DNA from 3 places in the Lactobacillus sp. M44 genome. Region 1 is predicted to be linked to each of the others. Evidence: predicted binding sites of a transcription regulator. Region 1 holds the regulator's gene; each other region holds the start of a gene.

Region 1 (7,805 bases):
GGAGTAACATCTAGCAATACGATGTCTTTTACATCTCCTGAAATAACACCACCTTGGATAGCTGCACCTAAAGCAACAGCTTCATCTGGGTTGATTGAATGATCAGGTTCTTTACCGCTCCATTGCTTTACAGCTTCTTGAACTGCAGGAATACGAGTAGAACCACCATTTAAGATGACCTTATCAATATCATTTACTGTTAAACCAGCATCTTTTAGTGCATTGTCAAATGGCACTTTAGTTTTATCAACTAAATCATGAGTTAATTCATCAAATTTAGCTCTTGTTAAATCGGCTTCCAAGTGTAAAGGACCAGTTTCACCTGCAGAAATAAATGGAAGTGAAATATGAGTTTGAGAAACACCAGATAAATCCTTTTTAGCATTTTCAGCTGCATCTTTCAAACGTTGCAGTGCCATCTTATCTTTAGATAAATCAACACCATTTTCTTGCTTGAAGTTGTCAATCAACCAATTCATAATACGTTGATCAAAATCATCCCCACCTAAGTGAGTATCACCATTAGTTGATAATACTTGAAATACTCCATCACCTAATTCAAGGACAGAAACATCAAAAGTACCACCACCAAGGTCATAAACCAAGATTTTTTCATCTTTATCATCTTTATCTAGACCATATGCTAAAGCAGATGCAGTAGGTTCATTGATTATTCTTTGAACATTTAAACCAGCAATCTTACCAGCATCTTTAGTTGCCTGTCTTTGAGCGTCGTTAAAATAAGCAGGTACAGTAATAACAGCGTCTTTTACAGGTTCACCAAGATAATCTTCAGAAAACTTCTTGATGTATTGTAAAATCATAGCTGAAATTTCTTGTGGTGTATATGACTTGTCTCCAACTTTAACTTTATATCCAGCTTCACCCATGTGACGTTTGATTGAAACGATTGTGTTAGGGTTAGTAATAGCTTGTCTTTTAGCAACTTCACCAACTTGAATTTCACCATCTTTAAATGCAACTACAGATGGTGTTGTACGATTTCCTTCTGGATTTGTAATAATCTTAGGTTCTTTTCCTTCTAGTACTGCAACTGCAGAGTTTGTAGTTCCTAAATCAATACCAATAACTTTTGCCATTATTAATTTAACTTCCTCTCTTATTGTGCCACGATAACCATTGCTGGTCTTAATGTTCTATCTTTATATAAATAACCTTTTTGAAGCACTTGAACAACATGGTCTTTTTGATCATCATTTTGAGCAGTTGTCATTTGAACTGCTTGATGAATGGTCGGATCAAATTTTTGACCATCAGCTTCAATTTCAGTAATACCATGATCATTTAATGCTTTTACTAATGCATCTAAGGTCATTTGAACACCTTTTTTCAATTGCTTTGAAGCGTCATCATCAACTTTTACTTGCAGTGCACGCTCTAAATTATCAATTGCTGGTAAAACATCTTTTGCCAAAGTTTGTGACTCATATTTAATCAATTGTGCTCGTTCTTTAGCATATCTATTTTGAGCATTTTGAATTTCAGCTTGACTACGTAAAAACTTATCTTCAAGTTCTTTATTAGTATCCATTAATTTAGCTAGAGAATCAGATAACTTTTTTATTTCATCTGTTTTTTCACTAGTTTTTTTAGTATCTTCTTTTTTTATATTTTCTTTTGTCTTTTCATTTTCTTGATTTAAATCTTTTTCACTAGGAAACTCTTTATCGCTCAAAATGCCCTCCTTATTTAAAGCCACCATAATAATCTAATAATTTCTTAGCCAATTCATTACTAAAATATTCCAGTAACCCTATCATCTGTGAATATGGCATGTTAGTAGGTCCTAGCAACGCAATTGTTCCTTTACCATGATTTCCAACATTATATTCAGCAGTTAATAAACTATAATTTTCTAGTAACTGACTAGGCATCTCAGAACCTAGTTTTACTCTAACACTGTATGGTCCTTTTTTAGTTTTGGTCTCAGGATTCATTAAATCTGAAAAACTATTATCCTGCAATAGTTGATATAAAGATTTAATTTGTTTTGGGTTTTCCAATTTGGAATTACTCAATAAATTTATTTGCCCATCAACATACATCTGATCACTGGCAGCATCTTTGACAACATCATCAACCAGTTTTAACAAATCAAATGAATTATTATCAATATTACCTAAACCTATCTTGTGCAAGTAATCCATTGAAATTTCATTGATGTAATGACCAACTAAATTATCATTTAATAAACGAACAGCTCGTTCAATTTCAGTTCCATTAATGTTATTTGGTAGCGTATATACTTGGTTTTGAACATTACCATCATCAGTAACTAATATCGCCATAACTTGGCGATTAGACAGTGGAACTATCCTAAAGCCCGTAATTTTTGTATTTACAGCTTCAGGGCCTTCAGCAAAGGCTGTATAATTAGTTAAATTTGACAATATTTTAGCTGCCTGCTCAACAATTTCATTGACTTGATTAAATGGTTGATCTAATAATGAAATGATTTTTGTATATACAGAGCTAGGCAATTCTAAAGGTTCTATCAAATTGTCTAAATAATATCTATACCCTTGACTTGAAGGAATTCTACCACTTGATGAATGTGTTTTTTCAATCAAATTTTTGTGTTCCAAATAAGCCATTTCATTTCTAATTGTTGCACTAGACACCTTAATAGGTAATTGCTGCATAACGGTCTTTGAACCAACAGGCTCGTGTGTCTGAGCAAAGTCCATAATGATTGTTTTTAAAATCAATTCTTGACGTTCAGTTAACATACTATCGCCTCTTATTTAGCACTCATTTGTCTTATGTGCTAACAATGAATAAGATACCAGGAAATTAGCACTAAATCAAGTGCTTTGCTAATTTTTTTGAAAAATAATTTATTTTTTCACACTTTCAAAATATTCCTGAACATGCTTTTTATCCATAATCATTTGTTTTTTTAATTGATCCAAATTATTAAATTTTATTTCTCCACGCAAATATTTAAACCATTCAATAGTGGCTGGTTTATCATATACATCTTCATCAAAATTAAATAAATTTGATTCAATAAAAATATGGTTATTGTTACCTATTGTTGGATTATAACCAACACTAGTCATAGAATCATACCAATGATTATTAACTTTAGTTTTTGTTGCATATACACCAACTTTTGGAATTATTTTTGAACCATATGATCTCAAGTTAATTGTAGGGAAACTCAATTTATGACCATTTCTTAAGCCATGCCCTACTTTGCCACTAAGTTTATAATGGTATCCTAATAATTTTGACGCATAAATCATTCTACCTTCAATTATTGCTTTTCTAACAGCAGTTGAACCAATTTTTATTCCATCAAAAGTCTGTTCAGGCAATGTCACCACATCAAAACGTCCTTTAGACATTTGTTTCATAGTAATCATATTAGCAATTTCTTTTGGTCCAAAAGTATAGTCAAATCCAGCAACAACAGTATCTGCATTTAATCTGACAAGTACATTATCGACAAATTGTTTAGGTGATATCTGACTAAATGCCGAAGTAAATTCTAATATTCCTAAATAATCAGCCCCCAATTTTTCAACTAAATCAGCTTTTTCATCAAGTGTTGTAAGATAATTAAAATTTGTTGCATGTGCGTATATTTCTTTGGGGTGCTTGTTAAAAGTCAATACCATTAATGGTAATTTCTTTTTTATAGCAATATCATGAGCTTCTTTTATTAAACGTTGGTGACCTAAATGAACCCCATCAAAAAAGCCTAGAGCTAAAACAAGTTTTCCTGGAATAATATTTTTAGTAATTGGATATTTTATATGAATAATCTGCACACAATAACCTCACTAACTATTTTGCAATAGCATCATTTCTGGAGTATATATGCTACCAGATAATTTATATATTGCCTTAACTTTATTATTGTAGCGTAAAGCTACTTTTTTTTCATCAGTATCTAATACTATTTGATTACCATTTTTTACTTTTTGCCATTGCTTTTCAGTCAAATTAATTGTTGGATAGTTTGCAAAAAAATCTTCAAGTGAAATTAACCACTTATCAATTTGATTTGTATCTTCTTGTAATTGCTCTAAAGTTACACTTTGTTTTAAATCAAATCCGGCACTATTTGTACGAATCAAATTTGACATCACTGCAGGAATATCTAATTTTGTACCTAAATCATTAACTAATGATCTGACATAAGTGCCTTTGCTACATTCAATTTCAAAATCAAAAGTTTCTTGTTGATTAGCTGCATCATATTCTGGTTTATTTAATAATTTATATTCATCAATATTTACTTTTCGAATTGGTCTTTCAACTTCTATACCAGCTCTAGCATATTCATATAAATGTTTTCCATTTACCTTGATAGCAGAATAAATTGGCGGCACTTGTTCAATTGTACCTAAAAAAGTATCCATAGTACTTTGAATTTTATCTGCGGTAATTTTTTGCAAAAGTGGTCTTCTTTCTAAAACTGTTCCTGATATATCATAACTATCTGTACTATAGCCCAAAATTCCAGAGCCTTGATACTTTTTAGACTTTGTATGCATTAAATCAATTAACTTAGTCGCCTGTCCAATCGCAATTGGCAAAACCCCAGTAACATCAGGATCTAATGTTCCAGCATGACCAATTTTTTTTATATGTAAAATTTTTCGTAGCTTATAAACTACATCAGCACTTGTCATGCCTTTAGGCTTATTAACAACAATTATTCCATTTATCATTTTTCTCACCTAATATAAAAGCGTCACAATGTGACGCTTTTATATATTATCTTTCTTGATCTTCTTTTTTTATTTTTGCAATCAATTTATCAATTTTACTACCATATTGTACTGAAGTATCACGTTTGAAGATTAATTCAGGAACTTTATAAACAGTTAGTTCTTGACCAAGTAAATGACGCATCATTCCTTTAGCTTTTTCTAACCCTTCTTGAACTTCCTCTTCTTTTTTCTTGTTTTCAGTCAATAAGCTGTAATAAATTGTTGCATATGAAAAATCATTTGTGACTTCAACTGCTGTAATTGTAACTTCACGCAGTCTTGGATCACGAATCTTTTTTTGCAATATTGTAGTTAACTCGCGTAGAATTTCACCTTCAACACGGCCAATACGATGTTTCATATAAACCTCCTAACTACTGAGGCTTTACCTCTTGCATTTCATAAGCTTCAAGTTCGTCATCAACTTTGATATCATTATAGTTTTCAATTGTTAGTCCACAATCAAAACCTTGCTTAACTTCTTTAACATCATCTTTAAATCTCTTCAAAGATGCTACTTTTCCGTCATAGATAACAACACCATTGCGAACTACACGAATTCCAGAGTCTCTAGTAACATATCCACTATCAACAAAAGCACCTGCAATTGTACCAACTTTTGAAACTTTCCAGATTTCACGTACAGTTAAATTACCAGTGACTTTTTCTTCATAAGTTGGCTCTAGCATACCCTTCATCGCAGCTTCAACGTCATCAATTGCCTTATAAATAATACTATATAAACGAATATCTACTTCATCAGTTGCTGCTTGATCTTTAGCAGTTGCAGTTGGACGAACATTAAAACCAATAATAAATCCATTAGATGCACTAGCTAAAGTTACATCAGATTCATTAATTGCACCAACGCCTGCATGAATAATATTTACACGAACGCCTTCAACATCAATTTTTTCCAAAGCTTGTTGCAATGCTTCAACAGATCCTTGAGTATCAGCCTTTAAAACAATGTCAACTTCTTTCATGTTTTCACGTTTCATAGTATCAAACAAATTATCTAAAGTAACATGTTGTACTTGTTCACGTTGTTTTCTTAATGCATTTTGAGCACGTTGTTCACCAACACTACGTGCAGTTTTTTCGTCATCAAATACGACAAATCGATCTGCTGACTCTGGTACATCATTTAAACCAGTAATTTCAACAGGCATTGATGGTGTAGCACTCTTAACTCGGCGACCTTTATCATTAGTCATAACACGAACTCGACCAAATGTATTACCAACAACAATTGGATCACCAATATGCAAAGTACCTTGTTGAACTAAGATATCTGCTACAGGCCCTCTCCCACGTGATAAGTGAGCTTCTACGACAGTTCCAATAGCCTTTTGATCTGGATCTGCAGTTAATTCTAGAACATCTGCTTGCAATAAAATCATTTGTAACAAATCTTCAACATTTTCACCTGTTTTTGCAGAAATATCAACAAATATTGTATTGCCGCCATAATCTTCAGGAATTAAGTTGTACTTCATTAATTGCTCAGTAACATGTTGTGGATTAGCACCTGGCACATCCATTTTGTTAATAGCAACAATAATTGGTACTTTAGCAGATTTTGCATGGTCGATAGCTTCAATAGTCTGAGGCATAACACCATCATCTGCAGCAACAACCAAAACAACAATATCAGTAATATCAGCACCACGAGCTCTCATGTTTGAAAAGGCAGCATGTCCAGGAGTATCTAAAAATGTAATTAGTCGATTATCAATTTTAACCTGATATGCACCAATTTTTTGAGTAATACCACCAGCTTCATGTTCTGATACATTAGTATGACGTAATCTATCAAGTAAAGTAGTCTTACCATGGTCAACATGTCCCATAATCGTAACTACAGGAGGACGCTTTTCTTGATGTTTAGATTTAAGAGATTCCTTCATCTCTTTATCATAGATCTTGTCAATATCAGAAATATCTTCATGAACTTTTTCTTTAGCTTCTATACCATATTCAGCAGCTAATAATTCAATCGTATCTTTATCTAATGATTGATTTTGATTAGTCATAATTCCCAACATAAATAATTTTTTGATAATTTCTGCTGGTTCTCTATGTAATAATTTTGCTAGATCTTGAGCATTCATTCCCTCTTCAAAAACTAAAGTTTCAGGTAATGGACGTTCTTTTCTAGCGGTCGGTTGCTTTTTGACTTCTGTTCTTTCTTGGCGACGTTTGTTCTTACGCTTTCTACGCTCTGAACGATCAGAATGTTCACTGCGTTCACCAAATCTTGAATCAATTCCCTTACGTCCTGGTTTACCAGTATTTCTACCATGACCATTATTGTTACGACGCTTTTCATTTTCAGGAGCTGGAGTTGCAGCAGCTAATAAATTAGGTTTTGGTGATGTTGACTTATTTGTATTAGAATTTCTTCTTACATGATTATTATTGCGACGTAGTGATCTGTTATTAGAATTTTCATTTCTATTATCAGCGTTTGCCTTATTTCTTGCAGGAGAAGGTTTTAAAATCTTCGGTCCTGTAACTTTTGGTTGATCTATATGTACTTGTTCATGTTTTTCTTCAGTTTTACTTTGTTTTGAAGCATGTTGTTGTTCATGCCATTTCTGTTTTGACTTTTGAGTTTGTTTATCCAATGTATGCTCTTCTGCGCGTTGTTTTTGTTTAAATTGTGCTAGCAAATCACGTGCAGCTGGCTTTTTGCTACGAGTATTTTGCTGTTGCTTATTATTTCTATGATTTCTATTATTGTTATTTCTATTTCGATGATTGTTTCGAGGAGCCCTTTTTTCTTCAGACTCTTTTTCATTTCTACGAATAGATTTAACAGAGATTTGAATTTTGCTTTTATCTCGTGATTTGTTTTCATGAGAATTAGTATTACTTTTAGGAGCTTTGAAACTCTTTTCAAGTTCTACTACTTGATCATTTTCAAGTGATGACATGTGACTTTTTACATCAAAACCAAGTTCTTTTGCCTTTTGTACTACGACTTTATTGTCGATACCTAATTCTTTAGCTAATTCATAAATTCTAGTCTTAGCCATTAAATCACACTCCCTATTA
Region 2 (7,805 bases), 590 kb from region 1:
CATCAAGAATATTTTGCAGATATAAAAAAGAAGTTAACCTTAGTTAAAACTTCACCAGTTTATTATGAAGCATATGCTAAAGATATCAGTAAAGGTAATGCTTTGAAACAATTAGGCAATATTTTGCACATAAAATCTACTGAAACTATGGCAATTGGCGATGAGGAAAATGATCTATCAATGATTGAATATGCAGGTGTTGGCATAGCGATGGGGAATGCTATTGAACGCGTAAAAATGATGTCTGATCTTATTGTTGAAGATAATGATCATGATGGAGTTGCTAAAGCAATTAATTCTTATGCATTAAAATAAGGAGAAAAAATGACAAGAGCTGAATTAAAACAAGAAGCAAAAGATATTTTGCGAGGTAATTGGACTTGGGCAATTCTTATTGCACTGCTTGGTATAATGCTAGCTGATTTAATTGATTCATTAACTATCGCAATTTTAGGTAGTTTAGTATATTTTGGAGTTATGTTTACATTTTTGAATATGGTTGATAGTAAAAAAGAGGATAATTACTTTACAGCAATTTTTTCTGCTTTTACTAACAATAGATTCATCCCATCATTATTAACTTCATTACTGACAAATATATTTCTTTTCTTTTGGACTTTATTGTTAATTATTCCTGGAATTATTAAATCTTATTCTTATGCGATGGCACCATATATTGTTAAGGACTTGGTAGATAGTGGACAGCAATGTAGTCCAACTGAAGCAATTAGCTTGAGCAGGCAATTGATGGATGGACATAAGTTTGAGTTATTTGTGTTAGATTTAAGTTTTTTAGGCTGGATCTTAGTAGGAGTTTTAACATTAGGGATAGGATTTTTGTGGATAATACCATATATTTTGACTACTAAAGCTGCATTTTATCGTTCAATTGCAGGTGATCAGTTTGGATATAGTGTTGTTATAAATTAAATAACTATAAGTATAAAATTATAAATATTTTTATACTTGATGTTGACTATTATGACAAGTAACATAATGATTTTGATGCTGTAATAAAATAACATTCAGCAAATTTTTAGTTATTCTAGTGAAAATAATGTATAATAAAAGAGTCTTGATAGCCTCTACTTATTCAAGACACTCTGTTATGTGGAAACGCTGCCCAAAAGGTAGCGTTTTTTTGTATAATTAATAGTGTGAATAAAACCAAATGAGGTAAAAATATGATTAAATTAATCGCAACAGATATGGATGGTACTTGGCTTAACTCTAAAAAAGAATATGACCATCAATTGTTTTTTAAAGAATTCAAAATAATGCAAAAACGCAACATCAAGTTTGTTGTAGCTAGTGGTAATCAATATGAAAATCTCTTGACTCGCTTTCCAAAAACAAAGGATTCATTATATTACGTTGCAGAAAATGGTGCATTAGTAGCACATGGTAAGCAAATATTAAATGTTAAAGACTTAAGTGTAGAAGATATAAATAATATCAGAGAAATTCAAAAAGCATATGATTATCCTGTAGTTTGGACAGGGTTACAAGCTGCATATATCTATAATTCAGCTAGCGAAGTGATAAAACAAGAAGCAAAAAAATTTTTCAAAAAAGTAATATTCATCGATCATTTTTCTGATATTAATGATCGTTTATTTAAGATGAGCTTTATGTTATCAACAACTAAAGCTGGAGAACTAGCAGATCAATTAAAAAATAAATATAAAGATGTAGAAATTGTAGCAGGGTCTGAATCTTCAGTTGATATTTCTCAATTAGGAATGTCAAAGGCTGTAGGATTGAAATACTTAAGTCAAAAACTAGGCATTAAACCAAGTGAAATGGTTGCCTTTGGAGATAGCGGTAATGATGTTGAAATGCTTAAATATGTTGGACACAGTTATGTAACTAGTACTGCATTGCCAGTTGCTAAAAGAGCAGCAAGAGAAATTATTGGATCTAGCGAGGATAGTAGCGTTCAAAAGAAAATACTTGCAATCTTAACTGATTAAGTATACTCTAAATAGATTTAGATTAGATAGGGGTGTATTGAGTGGACATATTAACTGTGAAAAATTTATCGATGAAATTTGAAACAAAAACATTATTTCATAATCTAAACTTTGTTTTAAAAAAAGGTTCTATGACAGCGTTGTTAGGACCAAATGGTGCAGGGAAAACAACATTGATTAAAATATTACTAGGAATGTTGCCTGCAACTAGTGGGACTTATCAGTTTGCAAAGGGCGTAAAGTTAGGTTATGTTCCTCAATTTAGAAATATTGATGAAGAATATCCTTTGAGCATTAGAGCATTTATTGAGTTAGATGCTCCATTATTTAAAACTAGCCAAGTTAAAGAACATGTGAATCATATTTTAGATGAAACACAGCTAACTTCAATTCAAAATACTCGTATGGGTGAAGCTTCAGGTGGACAAAAACAGCGTGCTTATCTAGCACAAGCGTTGCTAGATAATCCAGATATGATTATCTTAGATGAGGCAACAGCTAGTTTAGATCCAGTTGCTAAAGAAGAATTGATGAAACTAGTAAAGCATCTAAATGAAAAACATGGGATGACAGTATTATTTACCACTCACGATATTCCATTAGCTAAAAAATATATGAAGGATTATCTCTTATTTAAAGATGGTGAATTAGAACATAGTCAGATGAGTAATTTGACTTTGGAGGCGTACGAATAATGTTTTCTTATGATTTTATGCAATATGCCTTTTTAGCAAGTACTTTTATTGCAATAACTTGTGGAATTGTAGGGGTGTATGTTGTAGCTAGAGGATTTAGTTTTTTAGCACATACTTTATCAGAAATCGGATTTGCAGGGGCTGCATTTGCGGTGTTTTTAGGAATTGAACCTTTATGGGGGATGCTAATATTTACATTACTTGGATCGCTTAGTGTAGGGGAGCTGTCACTGCATAGTGATCAAAAAGAGTCTTCTATTAGTGCAATCAGTGCTTTATTTATTGGATTAGGAGTATTATTTTTAGCATTATCTGGATCGAATAGTAGATATGCGACCAACATATTATTTGGTAGTATTATTGGGGTTGACTTGCATGGGGTTATGCAATTAGTAGTTTTATCTTTAATTGTGTTGTTTATTGTATTTTCAATATTTAGACAGTTAAACTTTGATTCATTTGATCATATTGGAGCTGTTGCACATAAAATTAATACTGGCTTTGTAGGATTGATCTTTTTAATTGCTTTGGCAATGTCAGTAAGTATTGGAGCGCAAGTTGTAGGAGCTTTGTTAGTGTTTATTTTATTGACACTGCCAGCATCTACTGCAAGATATTTAGGTAGAACAATTCCTGCTATGATGGTCTGGTCCATTGCTTTGGCATTAATTGGAGTGTGGCTTGGGTTAACGCTAGGGTATTATACTAATTGGCCTGTAACATTCTTTATTGCAGTAATTGAAGTAGCAATTTATTTGAGTGTGTATTTGTATCATTTAATCAAAAAATAGAGCAAAAAAATAAGGGTTCAATTAAGAATCCTTATTTTTATTGATTATGCTAATGAATCCCATGCAGGTAACTCAGTTGGCTCACTTTCAGCGATCTTTCTTTGGTCTTCAGTCAAATACTTTTTATGAACAACAACTTCATAAACATATTGATCAAACCAGTCAGGGCTCATAACAAAGTAACCTTTTTTACCTACTTTATCACCCCAAGAGTTCTCAACCTTCCATTGACGAATATCACCATTATCTTCATCAACACCAACTAATGTCATGGCATGGGATACTTGACCATCACCAGTTGCTAGGCGATCTGCTTTACTCATAGAAGTATCTACATCAAACAATTCATCAGTTTTATATAAGTTAGTGTCTAAATAACCAGTCTTGTTGTCTTTTTGTTGTAAGACATCATTTCCAAACCAAACTGCTTCACCATCTTTTAATTGGGCAATTGCTGATTGAGCTAAATATTCCATAGGAACATTCAAGAACTTAATCTTGTATTCACCTTCTACATTATCTTCTGATGGTAATGAATATAACTTATTGTATTCATGGTCTGGTGCATTAGTCAAAACAACATAATCACCAAAGTCAACATCAGTAAAGTATTTGTGCAAAAACTCTAATGGAGTTAAGTTCTTGTCTAAATGATATTTCTTATCATCATCGCGATATTCTAAGTCAAATGTCTTAGGAGGTTGCCCTACAGCAATTGCGGTCATACGATAGACTTCATTTAAGAATTGTTTGCGTGTTTTTTCAATTTCATCAGTTTTACCATCTAATTTTAACTTACGTAAAACTAAGGCATCTTTTTTCAATTTGCGAGATAATGTATTAATTAACCCAACAGTAGTATTAGTATTAAAGGTTTCAGGCATAGCATAAGTTGGAACAACACCATATTTTTCAACTAATGAAGCAGCCATTTGCCATTGCCCACCATCTTGGCCTGCACCTTTTAAATATTCTTTGACTTCTCTTTCATCAAGAGGCTTATCTGCAGTATTTAAAATATTGTCATAAAAAATATTTGCACGTTCAATTTTGTCCCAGAAAAAGTTATATGCTTGAGACAAAGTGAAGTTCTTAGCTTTATATTTCTTGCCAAAATTATGACGTAAAACATTTAAAGTAGAAAATTCCCAGCAACGACCAGATTTTTGTTGGTCAGTTACATTTTCTGTAGCTAATTCTGTAGAAAAGACTTGGGTTAATTTTCTTGATACAGTGTCATTGTAAGAAGCCTCCATGATACCACTACGTTTTGCAGCACGGGATGCAACTTCATTTCTTTTGCTTGAATCAAAATCTTTACGAAAGGCTTCGACTTCTTGAATTGTTAGTTTATGAGCCATGATTATTCCCTCCAATATATATACGTATTCACGATTAATATACACCAATTTAGGTAAAATAAAAAGCGGTTTCTTAAAGCCGCTTTATTAAATATATGAATTATTAGTCAATCTTAATTGAGTTATCATTGCTTGAAGCACTTTGCTTAGGCAAATCAATTGTCAATACACCATTTTCGTATTTTGCGTGAATTTGATCAGCAATTACATTGGGTAATCTGAATGAACGTGAAAAGTGACCTTCAGTTCTTTCTTGGTGGACAATATTTTGTTCTTTATCACTCATATCTTTGAATGACTTTCTAGAACTAGATACTGTTAATGTGCCATCAGTATAGTTTAAGTCAATCTTATTTTTTTCAAGACCAGGCATATCAATTTTTACTACGTATTCCTTATCATTTTCAGCAATATCAGCTTGCATAATGCCACTTAAGCCACTATTATCAAATAAGTCCTTTGGGAAACCAAACCAATCATTTACACGACCCATTACATCATTGTTACTACGATTCATCATGTCATTTGCCATAATCTAAAACTTCCTTTCAATAAGATTATTTATTTTCTTTACAATTCTTATTATATGACCTGCGGTTTTTAATGTTAAATATTTAGCACTCAAAGTTATTGATTGCTAAATTTGGCAGAAAAATGTTTATTTAATCAAGATTGAACTATAATTAATTTAACAAATCAGGAAGGATTAAGCCCTATGAAAATAAGAAAAACTATTTTATTAAGTGCAATCGCAATTATAAGTTTAGGATTAGTAACAACAGCTTGCAGCAATCATAAAAAAGCAAGTGAAACCAAATTAGGTCAAGTATCCAAAAAATCTCATTCAAAAGATAAGTCAAGCTCAAATTCATCTAGTAGTGCAAGTTCTTTGACACCATCTCAAAAACAGAGTGTCGCAAAATCTCAAGCTAAAGTTGCTAGTGAAGAAAATGTCCAAGGCAAGGGCAGCGACAAACCAGGAACTAATATTAAAAAAGCTCCTAATCAAACTAAGGTCAATAATCCAATTTTTGACACAATTATCAATGATGCAATTAAGCGATTGGATTATCCAAAATCAACAACTAAAGCAGATTTTAGTTTGGTCACAAGTGGTAATAATACTAACCAAGAAATTGATGTTATGGAAAAGCAATCTGGAACAATTGTTGCACATTATTTAGTAAAAAATGGCACACTTTATTATCAAAATATAAATGGAGCACAAATTAAGGTTAGATAAATGGTTTATTTTCAAAAAATGACTCCTGAAGGCTATCAGCAAATAAAAGCTGAAATCACAGCCTTAAAAAAAGATCGTCCAAATAAAATCAAGTTACTCCAAGAAGCTAGGTCATTAGGAGATTTATCTGAAAATTCTGAATATACAGAAGCTAAAAAAGATTTGCGGCATTTAGAGAGTAGATTGCGTTATCTGGATAAACAATTGCGTTATGCAGATATTATAAAGCCTAGCACTAGTGATGAAGTTGATTTAGGGAAAAAAGTAATTTTGAAATTTGAAGATGATGAAGAATCTGCAGAATATAAAATCGTTGGTAGGCTCGAAGCAGATTTAGCTTCAGGTAAAATTTCATTTGATTCACCTCTAGGACAAGCCTTGATGAAAAAAACATCGGGACAAGAAGTTGAAGTAAAGGCTCCTGCTGGAAGTTATAAAGTAGAAATAATAGAAGTGAAATAATGAAAATGCGCAGCTATTAGTAGCTGCATTTTTTATTGAAAAGAAATGAAAAAAAGCATATTTTTTCAATTGCACGCCTTTATACAAACTGTTATTATAAGTGTGTAAATGAAATCGCTTTCTAGAAGCGGGAGGAAGGAAAAATATGAGTACACAACAATATTTTGATCCAGATGAATTAAGGAAAAATAATCCATTATTTAGTAGAGTACGTAGCACTATTGAAAGTGCATTTTATGGCAACAATGTTCAAGAAGTAAAAAGTGTTGCTGAAGCCTATGAACTTGCTAAAAAAGCTCCTGGCACAATCGTAACTGATGTTCCAATTAAACATACAAAAGAATTGGGATTACCAGAAGGCGCTACACAATTAGTTAATAATCATGGGCGTATCTTAGGTAGAACTGCTTCTGCACGTCACTTCGTAGATGATTCACACGAAGATGCTGAAGCATTAGCCGGTGATTTGCGTGAAGATATCTTCAAAGGTCATAATCAGTATTATTTAAAGGCGACTGTATTAGTTGGTCTTGATGAATCATTCTCTGTTAAAGCACACATCATGTTGCCAGAAGATTATGCATTCAACTTATTAAGTTACATTTTGAACTTCCAATTTTTTGATTCAGAAGCCAAAAAAATGTATGAAAAATCAAAGCATTATGATGAAGGAGATATCTTCTTCTACTGCGACCCTAATGTAAAAGATGATGACTACCCAGATGGCCTAGCAATTTTTGATGCACCACATAACTCAGCTGCGGTCTTTGGCTTGCGCTACTTTGGTGAATTGAAAAAAGGTACATTGACTCTAGCTTGGGCTATTGCACACCGTCATGGATACACTGCATCTCATGGTGGCGAGCAAGCATTCCACTTCAAAGACAAACCAGATAAAGTATTCGCATTTTATGGACTATCAGGTTCTGGTAAATCAACTTTGACTCATGCAAAACATGGTGGCAAATATGATATTACTGTATTGCATGATGATGCGTTCATTATCTCTCGTGATGATGGATCATCTGTTGCAATGGAACCATCATATTTTGATAAAACTCATGATTATCCAAGTGGCACTCATGAAACTCAGTATATGGTTACAGTTATGAACTGTGCTGTTACATTGAATAATAAGGGTGAAAAAGTATTAGTTACTGAAGATTTAAGAAATGGTAATGGACGTACAATTAAATCTCGTTATACTTCTAAAAACCGTGTTGATGTAGAAAAAGCTCCAATTACAGCGCTATTTTGGATCATGAAAGATGCTTCATTGC
Region 3 (7,805 bases), 350 kb from region 1:
ATGATAAGGAAATAGGTTCAGTGTTGAATTTTAATGTTCGAAATAATGCAATACTGGATGAAAACTTTGTTGAATTTGTAAAATCAAATTATGATGAGTTATTAATTATTTATAAATTGCAAGGCGAATTTTATTTACATCAGCATAGAGTTCAATCTTGGCAAAAGTGGCTGTTGAACAATATTACCGCTGAATGGAAAAAATCATCTACTTCATCAACATATTATTCAGACAATAATAGTGATGAATTTGGAATTCATGAAGAAGGAAGTTTGCGCTTATCTAATATTTGGAATGAAGTGAGTTTAGGACAAGTATACGGAAAAACTAATGATCCAAGATTTATGGATGGGTGGGCACTAGGTGAATATCATCATGGTATTTATAAAATAATTAAGAAGTTTTTTGATGATAAATTCCCAAGCTAAACAAAAAAGCGACAAGTTTGAATAATATCAAGCTTGTCGCTTTAGTTGTATATTTAGATTATTTCTTTTTATTAACCATAATTTCGTCAATTAAACCATAATCTTTTGCTTCTTGTGCAGTTAAGTAGTTATCTCTTTCAGTATCTTTTAAGATCTTTTCAAGAGGTTGTCCTGTAGTTTCATGCAAAATTTCATTTAGCTTTTTACGTGACTTCAGGATTTCATTAGCTGCAATTTGAATATCAGTTTGTTGACCTTGAGCTCCACCTAATGGTTGGTGAATCAAAACTGTTGAATTTGGTAACGCAAATCTTTTACCTTTTGTACCAGATGTCAACAAAATTGAAGCCATTGATGCAGCCATACCGATTGCAATAGTAGAAACGTCTGATTTAATAAAGTTCATTGTGTCCATGATTGCAAGACCAGAGGTAATTACACCACCTGGTGAGTTAATATATAATGAAATATCTTTTGTGTTATCTTGTGCATCAAGGAAGAGCAATTGAGCGATAATTGAGTTGGCCATTTGGTCATTGATTTCGCCACTTAGCATGATGATTCTATCTTTTAACAGTCTAGAATATATATCATATGCTCTTTCCCCACGTGCAGTTTGTTCAATTACTGTAGGTACTAACATAAGTTAACCTCCATAAAAATAATATTCTTTAATTTTTTAGCACTCATATAAGCACTGTGCTAATTATTGCACTCAATATTAATCATGTCAACTAAAAAGCCACCAACTAAATAAGTTGATGGCAAAAATGGGACCCCTGGGAATCGAACCCAGATTTTAAGAACCGGAATCTTACGTGCGATCCATTACACCAAGGTCTCTTGACAATACAAGTATTATAACAAAAACGTTATCAAATATGAATTTGTTTTTGGTGTAAATAATTTAAGTTTTTTGCTTGCAACGGATTACAAATATGATATACTTAAAACGTCGAAAGGGAAAAATGTGAGTTAAACTTAACAGTGAATTATCATTTTTCTTATTTTTTTGGAATACGTGGGTCGTAAATAGACACATACATGGTCATTTATAGTCCCACCAAAAGGAGACAATATAATGGACTCGGAATTAACCTTGCTACAAACATTTGTCCCTGATATTTTAAAAAAGTTTCGACAACGCTATCGTGTACTTGAACAAATTTCGTTAAAGTCTCCGATTGGGCGCAGAAGTATAGCTCAACAGCTTGGCTTAAGTGAGCGAACAATTAGAACTGAAACTGAATATTTGAAGCAGTTAGGATTAATTGAAATTAAAAGTTTCGGTATGTTCTTAACTGAAAAGGGTGTACAAGCGTTAAAAGATGCTGCTCCATTAATCGATCGATTATTTAATGCTAGTTTATTAGAAATAAAATTAGCTAAGCAATTAAAGATAGATCGCGTTATAATAGTTCCTGGTGATAGTGATTTACAAGATAGAGTGTTTGACCTAATGGGTGAGCAATTAAACTCTGTTTTAAATTTGTTATTACCATTAGGTAAAAGCATTATTACAGTCTTAGGTGGTAAAACAATTGCACAAGTTGCAAATCAACTAACTCCTATATTAAGCAGAAATCGACAATTAGAATTTGTTCCAGGTCGAGGAGCTTTAGGCGAAAGTGTTGAAACGCAAAGCAATACAATTGTTCAGAATATGGCTAGAGCAACAGATGGTAATTATAAAACACTATATTTACCAGAAAATGTTTCTCAAGAAGCATATCGCTCACTGATTAGAGACCCAATAATTGCTGGAGTATTGCAAGATATTTCTCGCAGTGATGCTGTGATTCATGGAATAGGTCTTATGGAAGATATGGCAAAAAGAAGAGGGTTTAATTCGATTGAATTATCTCAACTGCGAGAATTAGGAGCTGTTGTTGAATGTTTCGGGTGTTTTTTCAACAGCAGTGGCAAGATAGTAGAACGGATCCCTCGAATTGGCCTGCAATTTGAAGATCTTAGCAAAATACCTCATATATTTGCAATTGCATCTGGTTCTAAAAAAGCAGAAGCAATTAAAAGTTATATGTTAAATGCACCTCATCAAACATGGCTAATTACAGATGAGGCTGTCTCAAATATGATTTTAAACGGGAAATGAAATCCCATTTAAAATAAATTGTTACTAGTTCCTAGAGGAGGAATTTTAAATATGACAGTAAAAATTGGTATTAACGGTTTCGGTCGTATTGGTCGTTTAGCTTTCCGTCGTATTATGGATTTAGGCGAAAAGTCAAATGATATCGAAGTAGTTGCTATTAACGACTTAACAAGTCCAGCATTATTAGCTCACTTGTTGAAGTATGACTCAACTCATGGTACTTTCAACCACGAAGTTTCAGCTACTGATGATTCAATCGTTGTTGATGGTAAGAAATACCGTGTTTATGCTGAACCACAAGCACAAAACTTACCATGGGTTAAAAATGATGGTGTTGAATTCGTACTTGAATGTACTGGTTTCTACACAAGCAAAGCTAAATCACAAGCTCACTTAGACGCTGGTGTTAAGAGAGTTTTGATTTCTGCTCCAGCAGGTAATGACTTAAAGACTATCGTTTACAACGTTAACGATGACACTTTAACTCATGATGACACTATTGTATCAGCTGGTTCATGTACTACTAACTGTTTAGCACCTATGGCTTACTTCTTGGATAAAGAATTTGGTATTGAAGTAGGTACTATGACTACTATCCATGCATTTACTTCAACTCAAATGATCTTGGATGGACCTGTTCGTGGTGGTAACGTTCGTGCTGCACGTACTGCTTCTGCAAACATTATCCCTCATTCAACTGGTGCTGCTAAGGCTATTGGTCTTGTTGTTCCATCAGTAAATGGTAAGTTACAAGGTCATGCACAACGTGTACCAGTTGTTGACGGTTCATTAACTGAATTAGTAACTATCTTAGGCAAGAAAGTTACTGCTGATGAAGTTAACGAAGCTATGAAGAAGCATACTGAAGGCAACGAATCATTCGGTTACAACGATGACGAAATTGTTTCAACTGATGTTTTAGGTTCAACATTTGGTTCAATCTTTGACCCAACTCAAACTGAAGTAACTACTGTTGGTGACAAGCAATTAGTTAAAACTGTTGCTTGGTACGACAATGAATACAGCTTCACTTGCCAAATGGTTCGTACTTTATTAAAATTTGCTACTCTTTAATCAATAATTGATAAAAGTATAGTGATATAAAAGAGGGCGGAGGGGATTTCTCCTTCGCCCTTTTTTAAAGAATAGATGAAAATATTCGGAGGAAACTTCTAATGGCAAAATTAATAATTTCTGACTTAGATGTTAAGGGCAAGAAAGTTTTAGTTCGTGTTGACTTTAACGTTCCTATTAAAAATGGTGTGATCGGCAATGATAACAGAATTGTTGCTGCATTGCCTACTATTAAATACATCATTGAACATGGTGGTAAGGCAATTTTACTTAGTCACTTAGGCCGTATTAAGAGCGATGCTGATAAAAAAGAATTATCTTTGAAACCAGTTGCTAAAAGATTAAGTGAATTATTAGATAAACCTGTTGAATTTGTAGCAAGTAATGAAGGTAAAGATTTAGAAGAAGCTATTGATAAAATGCACGATGGTGATGTTTTATTGATGGAAAACACTAGATTCCAAGATATTGATAACGACTTTGGTAAGCGTGAATCAGGTAATGATCCAAAACTTGGTCAATACTGGGCAAGTTTGGGTGATATGTTTATCAACGATGCATTTGGTACCGCACACAGAAGTCACGCTTCAAACGTAGGTATTGCAACTGCTATGAAGGCAGAAGGAAAACCTGTTGCTGCTGGATTTTTGATGGAAAAAGAAATCAAATTCTTAGGTAATGCTATTGAAAATCCTGTCCACCCATTTGTAACTATCTTAGGTGGTGCAAAGGTTTCAGACAAGATTGGTGTTATTAAGAACTTAATTCCAAAATCAGATCATATTTTGATTGGTGGAGGAATGGCATACACATTCTTAGCAGCTCAAGGTCATAAGATTGGTAAATCATTATTTGAAGCTGATAAAGTAGAACTTGCTAAGGAACTTTTAAAAGAAGCAGATGGCAAGATTGTTTTACCAGTTGATAATGTAGTTGCTAGCGAATTTTCAAATGATGCTGCTCGTGAAGTGGTTGGCGATGATATTCCTGATAACGAAATGGGCTTGGATATTGGTCCAAAGACCATTGAATTGTTTAAGAGCATTTTAAAAGATGCAAAGACTGTAGTATGGAATGGACCTATGGGTGCATTTGAAATGCCTAACTTTGCAAAAGGTACTCTTGAAATTGGTAAGGAATTAGCTAACTTGAAAGATGCTACTACTATTATTGGTGGTGGTGATTCAGCAGCTGCTGCAATCCAATTAGGTATCGCACCAAAAATTACTCATATTTCCACTGGTGGTGGAGCTTCATTAGAATATCTTGAAGGTAAAGAATTACCTGGTATCGCAAGTATTTCTGATAAATAAGGAGGAATTTTAATGCGTACACCTATTATTGCTGGTAACTGGAAATTACATATGAATCCAGTACAAACCAGAGAATTTGTTAATGCTGTTAAGGATAAATTGCCAGATCCTAAAAAAGTAGAAGCAGCAATTGCTGCACCTGCAGTTGATTTGGAAGCTTTAGTTGAAAGTGCTAAGGGCTCAAATTTACATACTGGTGCTGAAAATGCATACTTTGAAAATGAAGGTGCTTTTACTGGTGAAACCTCACCTTTAGTTTTAAAGGAAATGGGCATTAACTATTGTATTATTGGTCACTCAGAGCGTAGAGGATACTTCCACGAAACTGATGAAGACATAAATAAAAAAGCAAAGGCTCTTTTTAAAGTTGGTGTAACCCCAATTTTATGTTGTGGTGAAAGTCTAGAAGTTCGCGAAGCTAATAAGCAAAATGATTGGGTAATTGGCCAAATTAAAGCTGACTTAGAAGGCTTAAGTGCTGATCAAGTTGCTTCAATGGTTATCGCATACGAACCAATTTGGGCTATTGGTACAGGTAAAACTGCGACTGCTGACCAAGCTGAAGAAATGTGCAAGACTATTCGTGAAACTATTAAAGATTTATACAACGAAGAAACTGCTGAAAATATTAGAATTCAATACGGTGGCTCTGTAAAACCTGCTAATGTTAAGGAAATTATGGCTAAACCTGATATTGATGGTGGTTTAATTGGTGGAGCAGCTTTAGAGCCAGATTCATTCTTGGCTTTAGTAAACTACCAAGATTAAACTAGTTAACAATTTATTTTATAAACATAAAGGAGAAAATCCATGTCTGTAATTAATGATATCCATGCACGCGAAGTTTTAGATTCACGTGGTAACCCAACTGTTGAAGTTGAAGTTTATACTGAATTAGGCGGCTTTGGTCGCGCAATTGTTCCATCAGGTGCTTCAACTGGTGAACACGAAGCTGTTGAATTGCGTGATGGTGATAAATCACGTTTTGGCGGTCAAGGTGTTTTAACTGCTGTTAAGAACGTAAACGAAGAAATTGCAAAAGCAGTTATTGGTTTAGATGTAACTGATCAACGTTTAATCGATCAAACTATGATCGAATTAGATGGTACTCCAAACAAAGCACGTTTAGGTGCAAATGCTATCTTGGGTGTATCATTAGGTGCTGCTCGTGCAGCTGCTGATGAATTAGGCTTGCCATTATACGAATATTTAGGTGGACCTAACGCTCACGTATTACCAACTCCAATGATGAATGTTATCAATGGTGGTAAACACGCTGACAACAACGTTGATATTCAAGAATTCATGATTATGCCTGTAGGTGCAAAATCAATTCATGAAGCCGTTCGTATGGGTTCAGAAACTTTTCACGTATTAAAGAACTTGTTGAAAGAACGTGGAGACTTTACTGGTGTTGGTGATGAAGGTGGATTCGCTCCAAACCTTAAGAACAACGAAGAACCATTTGAAGTTTTGGTTGAAGCTATCCAAAGAGCTGGTTACAAGCCAGGTGAAGACATTGCTATCGCATTTGACGCAGCTGCATCAGAATTTTACAACAAAGAAACACACAAGTATGTAACTGTTGCTGATGGTCGTGAATATACTGCTGAAGAATGGACTTCATTAATTGAAGATTTAGTTGACAAATATCCAATTATTTCTGTTGAAGATCCTTTGGACGAAAACGACTGGGATGACTGGAAAGTATTAACTGATCGTTTGAACAAGAAAGTTCAAATCGTTGGTGATGACTTGTTCGTAACTAACACTGATTACCTAAAGAAAGGTATTCAAATGGGAGTTGCTAACTCAATCTTAATTAAGGTTAACCAAATTGGTACTTTAACTGAAACTTTTGAAGCTATTGAAATGGCTAAAGAAGCTGGATACACTGCAGTTGTATCACACCGTTCAGGTGAAACTGAAGATACTACTATCGCTGACTTAGTTGTTGCTACAAATGCTGGTCAAATTAAGACTGGTTCAATGAGTAGAACTGACCGTATTGCTAAATACAACCAATTAATGAGAATTGAAGAAGAATTAGCTTCTGCTGGTACTTACAAGGGTATTCACAGTTTTTACAACTTAGGTAAACAATTTTAATTAATTTATTACATATAATGAAAAAAGGATTTTCTTAAGGAAAGTCCTTTTTTTATCGCAAATTTATCCTAAATATGGTAGACTATTAACAGTTCTTATTTTAAATTAACGATGGAGGCATCCTCATTGTATAACGTTATTATGACACTGTTGATTATTGTGTCGATCTTAATCATTATTGCTACAATGATGCAACCCCAGAAGCAACAAGATGCATTGAATGCTCTTTCTGGTGGTGCGGTGTTTAGTGGCCAAACAAAAAAACGTGGATTTGAAGCATTTATGGAAAAAGTAACTGCTGTATTGCTAGTTATCTTCTTTTTGTTAGCGATAGTTATCGCAATGCTATCATCTAAGTAAAAAAACAAACTATAAGCCTTCCGATCAAAAACGGAGGGCTTTTTTTATGAATTTTTGAGGTTAATTAATGGATAAAAATGAAAAAATTTTAGCTGGAGTTTTGGAAATATTCAGACAAAACCCACAAAGAAAATTTAAAGTTGCAGGACTGGAAAAAGTGGCTAGACAAAGACGAATAGCGAATTTTACAGAACTGATAAAAGCTTTAACATATTTAGAAAATGAAAAACAAATTACTACTGATGGAAATGGACAATATCAATTAACTCAAGTTGATAGAGTCGTTGAAGGGGAATTTCGAGCCAATGAAAAAGGCTTTGGATTTGTAAGATTAGATGATGAAGAAGCAGATGATGTATTCATTGGTGTTGATAATACTAAGTTTGCTTTAGATAGTGATCGTGTGAA

Evidence for each region. Region 1 encodes HrcA, which represses chaperone genes, less so after heat shock. Its sites were predicted from a motif close to TTAGCACTCNNNNNNNNNGAGTGCTAA; they were not measured.
Region 2: a site for HrcA is predicted at 5,435-5,461, ahead of AC38BG_RS00885 (Hsp20/alpha crystallin family protein). Genes of this name have one in related genera too.
Region 3: a site for HrcA is predicted at 1,108-1,134, ahead of clpP (ATP-dependent Clp endopeptidase proteolytic subunit ClpP). Genes of this name have one in related genera too.

Annotation. Positions count from the first base shown of each region.
Region 1 covers NZ_CM176707.1:1,039,606-1,047,410, reverse strand. The annotation lists gene dnaK (molecular chaperone DnaK) at 1-1,100, opposite strand, end outside; gene grpE (nucleotide exchange factor GrpE) at 1,121-1,696, opposite strand; gene hrcA (heat-inducible transcriptional repressor HrcA) at 1,707-2,708, opposite strand; gene AC38BG_RS05095 (bifunctional riboflavin kinase/FAD synthetase) at 2,859-3,797, opposite strand; gene truB (tRNA pseudouridine(55) synthase TruB) at 3,810-4,703, opposite strand; gene AC38BG_RS05085 (ribosome-binding factor A) at 4,750-5,106, opposite strand; gene infB (translation initiation factor IF-2) at 5,120-7,786, opposite strand; gene AC38BG_RS05075 (ribosomal L7Ae/L30e/S12e/Gadd45 family protein) at 7,803-7,805, opposite strand, start outside.
Region 2 covers NZ_CM176707.1:156,589-164,393, reverse strand. The annotation lists gene yidA (sugar-phosphatase) at 1-315, shown strand, start outside; gene AC38BG_RS00910 (DUF975 family protein) at 325-930, shown strand; gene AC38BG_RS00905 (Cof-type HAD-IIB family hydrolase) at 1,185-1,973, shown strand; gene AC38BG_RS00900 (metal ABC transporter ATP-binding protein) at 2,045-2,668, shown strand; gene AC38BG_RS00895 (metal ABC transporter permease) at 2,668-3,459, shown strand; gene AC38BG_RS00890 (C1 family peptidase) at 3,504-4,820, opposite strand; gene AC38BG_RS00885 (Hsp20/alpha crystallin family protein) at 4,924-5,352, opposite strand; gene AC38BG_RS00880 (hypothetical protein) at 5,536-6,063, shown strand; gene greA (transcription elongation factor GreA) at 6,064-6,525, shown strand; gene AC38BG_RS00870 (phosphoenolpyruvate carboxykinase (ATP)) at 6,671-7,805, shown strand, end outside.
Region 3 covers NZ_CM176707.1:1,393,344-1,401,148, reverse strand. The annotation lists gene AC38BG_RS06805 (hypothetical protein) at 1-428, shown strand, start outside; gene clpP (ATP-dependent Clp endopeptidase proteolytic subunit ClpP) at 487-1,071, opposite strand; tRNA gene AC38BG_RS06795 (tRNA-Arg) at 1,200-1,271, opposite strand; gene AC38BG_RS06790 (sugar-binding transcriptional regulator) at 1,510-2,541, shown strand; gene gap (type I glyceraldehyde-3-phosphate dehydrogenase) at 2,593-3,615, shown strand; gene AC38BG_RS06780 (phosphoglycerate kinase) at 3,717-4,928, shown strand; gene tpiA (triose-phosphate isomerase) at 4,941-5,696, shown strand; gene eno (phosphopyruvate hydratase) at 5,739-7,037, shown strand; gene secG (preprotein translocase subunit SecG) at 7,164-7,397, shown strand; gene rnr (ribonuclease R) at 7,465-7,805, shown strand, end outside.